2 regions of the Vallitalea guaymasensis genome follow, and region 1 is predicted to be linked to the other one. Evidence: a T-box and tRNA genes for the amino acid it is inferred to sense, from the RefSeq annotation. Region 1 holds a T-box; the other holds one or more tRNA genes.
The links. A T-box is a leader RNA that pairs with one kind of tRNA and senses whether it is charged. The one in region 1 lies ahead of pheS (phenylalanine--tRNA ligase subunit alpha), so its partner is inferred to be a tRNA-Phe.

Region 1 (3,398 bases):
GGTCTAACACCACATGATAATAATCTCTTTTTTAACCACCATGGTGATGGCTCTATCTTAAGATTCTTAACTACTCTACCTGCAAATCTAGCACATAGGTCTTCATCTTCTATCTCTATTTTTATATAATCATTGGCATTACCTTCAACTTCATCAACTTTAATCTCAGGATACTTGAAATCTTTACCGAAAGTCGCTGCTGCTTCACGGCCAATACCTACAATACTGAAACAGTCAGGACGGTTAGATGTAATTTCATACTCTACTACAATATCATCCAATCCAAATATACTCTTAACATCCATTCCTAATTCATATTCTTTATCAAATATATAGATACCATGTTCTGGTGCTTCTGGGAAATCTTCTCTCATCAAACCAAGTTCTTCAACAGAACACATCATTCCATTAGATGGGATTCCTCTTAGTTTCCCTTTTTTGATCTTAATATCATCTGGTAATGTAGAACCAACAAGAGCTATTGGCACATAATCTCCTTCACTGATATTATTAGCTCCAGTAACAATCTGTATAGGCTCTTCTTCACCTACATTAACTTGTGTTACAACTAGCTTATCAGCATCTGGATGTTTTTCAATCTTTAATATTTTCCCAACTACTACCTTACTAATTTCTTTTCCTAATTCTTCATAACCTTCTACCTTAGAACCTGACATAGTCATGCCGTCCATAAAAGTATCTATATCACAATCAATTTCTACGTAGTCATTCAACCACTGCATAGGTACGTTCATTTTTACACCTTCCTTATAAATTCTAAACGGATATCACCGTCACATCTATTTTAATTAAACTCTGAGTCATTTTTCACTTAATTTTATAAGTTAATATCTATCATTACTAAGATTCATTACAGCCTTAATTAGAACTGTGATAAAAATCTCACATCATTTTCATAGAACAATCGAATATCTTTGATACCATATCTCAACATGGTAATACGTTCAAGTCCCATACCAAAAGCAAATCCACTATATTCTTTTGGATCGATTCCAACCATTTCAAGCACTTTTGGATGAACCATACCACAACCAAGTATTTCTATCCAACCTGAACCTTTACATACACGACAACCTTCTCCTCCACACATTACACAAGATACATCAACCTCTGCACTAGGCTCTGTGAATGGGAAATGATGAGGTCTGAATTTTACTCTAACCTTTTCTCCATAAAGTTCTTTTACAAAAACTTCTAAAGCACCTTTTAAATCTGCCATAGTAATGTTCTTATCAATTACCAATCCTTCAATTTGATTGAAAACTGGTGAGTGAGATGCATCAACTTCATCTGAACGATAAACTCTACCAGGAGCCATTATACGAATTGGTGGTTTATTATTTTCCATAACTCTAATCTGCACTGGAGAAGTCTGTGTTCTAAGAACAACTTCTTTATTTATATAAAAAGTATCCTGCTCATCTTTTGCTGGATGATTTTCAGGAATGTTAAGAGCTTCAAAATTATAATAATCCTTTTCAACCTCAGGACCTTCAGCAATCTCATAACCCATTCCCATGAAAATGTCTTTTATATCATCAAGAACAATATTCATTGGATGTCTATGACCCATAACAACCTTCTTAGCTGGCATGGTAACATCAATAACTTCTTCTTTTAATTGTTTCTCTCTTTGTTTCTTAGCTAAACTACCTTTAGCATCCTCTAATTTTTCCTCTATTAGATTCCTGACCTCATTAGCCAACTGTCCAATAACCGGTCTTTCTTCCTTAGTCAAATCTTTCATACCTCTTAAAACACTTGTTAACTCTCCTTTTTTACCTAAGATGTTAACTCTAATGTCATTAAGGACTTTCAAGTCTACTGCTTCATTAATACTTTTTAAAGCTTCTTCTTTTATAGCCTGTAACTTTTCTTTCATGCTATATACTCCTTTCAAACCTTTTATTAAAATAGGTAAAACTATAATGCGCAATAAAAAAACTCCATCCCTCCAAGGGACCGAGCAAACTTCGGTGGTACCACCCTAATTTCAATAGGCAAACTACACTAAGCCTAATTAGACACTCAACTAACGTAACGCGCTCAACGTTATCTCCTACTTATATCCTATCAAAGATCATCCATGTTCAGAAATACAGCTCAAGTGGGAAATTCACCAGATATCAGAACTTAAAAGTGCTTTCAGCCAACGACACTTTCTCTCTAAAAGTAAAATACCTACCTACTTATACACTATCATAGCCTTTATTTAATATTCATATTAATAATTTACTTCCTATTTTATCATATTCCTAATATGTGTCAAGGGCTTTCTACAAAAAAACAAGATACACCACTATAAAAAAATACATGGATGGCTCCGTCAAAGTAGTCCTATCCGAAAAGAAAATCAGCTCTTAATATATTTTTCATCCTTCCTAGTTGACTAACCAAAGGTGTATATAGGTGGTTTAACGCAGACCGATCGCTTCCCAGAGTAAGGCAAGTTAAACCACCTATATACACCTTGCCCCAGCCAAATCATTCCACCAACTTTCACTAACTAACTAATTTTTAATATAATCCGCTACCTCAAAAAATATTCCCCCACCTTACTAACATGAATCCTAACCAAAGTATAAACATTAGACTTAGACTCAATAGTAATCTTATGGCCCAACTTCCTAGCTAATTTCCTAGACAAATACAACCCCATCCCTGTAGACTTCTCAAAATACCTACCATTAAATCCAGTAAAACCTCTCTCAAAAACCCTCCTAAGATCTTCAATCTTAATACCTACTCCATTATCCCTAATAAGCAATCTATATTCCCTATCATCTTCATAAGTACTAATATCAATCCTACCATCACTCTTATCAGTATACTTCAACGCATTAGAAAGCAATTGCTCCAATATGAATCCAAACCATTTTTTATCCGTATAAACACAGATATTATCATCAATATCCACCGTCAAAGCAATCTTCTTACCAATAAATGTCTTAGCAAACTTCTTGATGGACTGTTTTACCAGCTTATTAAGATTATATTCCCTAATCAGATAATCCTTAGAAAAACTCATACTTCTAGAATAATACAAAGTCTGTTCAACATATCTCTCAATCTTATCTATCTCATTCTCAATACTGACCAAAGTATCTTTCGTATTCTCTTCATGACTCTCAATAAGTAATCTACTAGCAGCAATAGGTATTTTAACCGCATGAACCCAAGAAGTTATAAAATCATAATACTCATCATTATCCTTATCCAGCATTTCCTTAGAAGTATTAACCGTCCTAAAAAACTCATTAAACAACTTGAAATAAATCCTCTTAATATAATGCGTACTACCACTTATCTCAAACTCTTCAAAATGATGATGATTGATTTTATACTCTATATCTTTATATAGCATATTATATTTTCTA
Region 2 (3,398 bases), 1.8 Mb from region 1:
TAACTTACTATCTATTTCTATGAGGGATTTAACTAATTTTTTAAACCCATATTTACTATCGCATATTGAAGTCATTGCAATAATATGATTAATACCACTTAACTCTACTTGTATATTATATTTGTCACGAAGTATTTCATCAAGTTGTGCCCCTGTAATATCAGCACTTGTACAATCTATAACTATTTTAGAGTAATCCATGGCTGCTATTTCCTTGCTGCCAATTATTTCATTATCTATAAGCTGTAAATTCTTTAACTGAGCCTTTAATCTATGTCTGCAATTTTTTAATTGTTTAACATATGCATTGAATAATTTATTACCTCTTGTGTCAATTATATTTCTGCAGCTATCTAGACTATTCATTAGTACATATGAGGGGCTGCTGGTTTGAAAGATAGATAGAGCATTTTGTAATCTATTAGTATCTATCCTATCATTTTTGATATGCAACATAGCGGTTTGAGTAATTGATGGTAGGGTTTTATGGGCACTCTGAATAACTATATCTGCACCTTGTTGTAATGAAGTTTCTGGAAAATAATTGTGGAATCTAAAATGTGAACCATGGGCTTCATCAACCATTAATATCTTATTATATTTATGGGTTATTTTTGATATTGCGGCTATATTGGATACATAACCTTCATAAGTAGGACTTGTAATAATTATCATCTTAATATGAGAGTTATTCTTGATTTTTTCTTCAATCTCTGTTGGATTAATTCCACCAATAAGACCGTTTTCTAGTACTTTGGGGTAAATATATATGGGTACCAAATTATTTATTAATATAGCATTATAAACGGATTTATGACTATTCCTTGCAATCAATACTTGGTCTTTTTCTTTACATATTGAAGTTATGGCAGAAATAATACCTCCAGTACTACCATTTACTAAGAAATAAGTTTTATCTGCACCAAAAGTCTTTGCTGCTTTTACTTGGGCTTCATATATTATACCAGAAGGATCATGCAAATTATCTGTTCCTCTTACTTCTGTAACATCTATCTTAGCTATATTTTTTAGCTTAAATTTTCTACCTAATTTATGTCCTGGCATATGAAAAGGATAAATTTTCTTCTTATATTCCATAAGGTGATTATAGAGTGTTTTTTCTTTCATTCAAATTCTCCTATCCATTCAGTAAAGGATTTTTATACTTATTTATCTTATCAACAGAAACAATCGGATTCATATAAGATTGTTAACAGTTTTATGTTTTTCATATAGAATCTGTTGATAACATTTATTTTATTTTATAGTAATTATTCTTATATTATATTAGACTATTTCATTATACTAAAAAATCGTCTATAAATATAGACGATTTCTTAAGTGAGCCACCCGGGACTCGAACCCGGGACACCTGGATTAAAAGTCCAGTGCTCTAGCCGACTGAGCTAGTGGCCCAAATTTTATAAAGTTTTTATGGTGCCCAGAGGCGGAATCGAACCACCGACACGAGGATTTTCAGTCCTCTGCTCTACCGACTGAGCTATCTGGGCATATTGGTTGCGGAGAAAGGATTTGAACCTCTGACCTTCGGGTTATGAGCCCGACGAGCTACCAGACTGCTCCACTCCGCGTTAACATTAACAGTACTTATATTACTATTAATTAGTGGAGGGAGAAGGATTCGAACCTTCGAAGGCGGAGCCAACAGATTTACAGTCTGCCCCCTTTGGCCACTCGGGAACCCCTCCATTGCAAGCCGACGATCGGACTTGAACCGATAACCTGCTGATTACAAGTCAGCTGCTCTGCCAATTGAGCCACGTCGGCGCATATTTATTTTCATCCACTTTATAATATTTTTTGTTATTCTTATAAAAATTATTCTATTATAATCTTTATAATATGTAAATACTAATGGATTATTTGCTTTATGCACGTTACCGTGCTATATAAAATTCCTAACTTATTGTAAAGGAATTTGATTTAGTGGGCGCAACAGGGCTCGAACCTGTGACCCCCTGCTTGTAAGGCAGGTGCTCTCCCAGCTGAGCTATGCGCCCTGGGAATAAATATTATATAAATCTATTAGTTTTACAACTAACGACCCAGAAGGGACTCGAACCCTCGACCTCCGGCGTGACAGGCCGGCGTTCTAAACCAACTGAACCACTGGGCCACATTTATAAACATTCAAAACAACACATTGTCATCAACAAATCATCTTTATCAACCTTTGCAAAGCTACATAACTTATATATCTTAACTCTTAGCTTAACTACCATACACTCAAATCTCTTTGATGTACTTAGGTCAAGCCCTCGACCTATTAGTATCGGTCAGCTGAACATGTTACCATGCTTACACCTCCGACCTATCAACCTTGTAGTCTTCAAGGGGTCTTACTACCTTTCGGTATGGGATATCTTATCTTGAGGGGGGCTTCACGCTTAGATGCCTTCAGCGTTTATCCCTTCCAAACTTGGCTACTCTGCTATGCACTTGGTAATACAACAGATACACCAGCGGTTCGTCCATCCCGGTCCTCTCGTACTAAGGACAGCTCCTCTCAAATATCCTGCGCCCACGACGGATAGGGACCGAACTGTCTCACGACGTTCTGAACCCAGCTCGCGTACCGCTTTAATGGGCGAACAGCCCAACCCTTGGGACCTACTTCAGCCCCAGGATGCGATGAGCCGACATCGAGGTGCCAAACCACTCCGTCGATGTGAACTCTTGGGAGTGATAAGCCTGTTATCCCCGGGGTAGCTTTTATCCGTTGAGCGATGGCAATCCCACTTTCATACCACCGGATCACTAAGTCCTACTTTCGTACCTGCTCCACCCGTCGGTGTCACAGTCAAGCCATCTTCTGCCTTTGCACTCTTCGAATGGTTTCCAACCATTCTGAGATGACCTTTGAGCGCCTCCGATACCTTTTCGGAGGCGACCGCCCCAGTCAAACTCCCCACCTGACATTGTCCCTACACCAGTTTATGGTGCCAGGTTAGAAATCCAGTACTACAAGGGAGGTATCCCAACATCGACTCCACAAAGACTGGCGTCCTTGCTTCAAAGTCTCCCTCCTATCCTGTACATGTAATACCGAATCCCAGTATCAAGCTGGAGTAAAGCTCCACGGGGTCTTTCCGTCCTGTCGCGGGTAACCAGCATCTTCACTGGTACTACAATTTCACCGGGCGCGTTGTCGAGACAGTGCCCAAATCGTTACGCCTTTCGTGCGGGTCGGAACTTACCCGACAAGGAATTTCGCTACCTTAGGACCGTTATAGTTACGGCCGCCGTTTACTGGGGCTTAAATTCAGAGCTTCGCTTGCGCTAACCCCTCCTCTTAACCTTCCAGCACCGGGCAGGCGTCAGCCCCTATACTTCACCTTTCGGTTTTGCAGAGACCTGTGTTTTTGCTAAACAGTCGC

Region 2: it encodes a tRNA-Phe, which carries the amino acid that the T-box ahead of pheS (phenylalanine--tRNA ligase subunit alpha) is inferred to sense. The anticodon was not compared.

The regions. Positions count from the first base shown of each region.
Region 1 is NZ_CP058561.1:4,272,349-4,275,746, reverse strand. It holds gene pheT (phenylalanine--tRNA ligase subunit beta) at 1-755, opposite strand, end outside; gene pheS (phenylalanine--tRNA ligase subunit alpha) at 884-1,903, opposite strand; T-box leader at 1,976-2,233, opposite strand; gene HYG85_RS18285 (sensor histidine kinase) at 2,552-3,398, opposite strand, start outside.
Region 2 is NZ_CP058561.1:2,466,897-2,470,294, reverse strand. It holds gene HYG85_RS10870 (aminotransferase class I/II-fold pyridoxal phosphate-dependent enzyme) at 1-1,128, opposite strand, end outside; tRNA gene HYG85_RS10865 (tRNA-Lys) at 1,343-1,416, opposite strand; tRNA gene HYG85_RS10860 (tRNA-Phe) at 1,436-1,511, opposite strand; tRNA gene HYG85_RS10855 (tRNA-Met) at 1,516-1,592, opposite strand; tRNA gene HYG85_RS10850 (tRNA-Tyr) at 1,628-1,709, opposite strand; tRNA gene HYG85_RS10845 (tRNA-Thr) at 1,716-1,788, opposite strand; tRNA gene HYG85_RS10840 (tRNA-Val) at 1,949-2,021, opposite strand; tRNA gene HYG85_RS10835 (tRNA-Asp) at 2,063-2,137, opposite strand; rRNA gene HYG85_RS10830 (23S ribosomal RNA) at 2,268-3,398, opposite strand, start outside.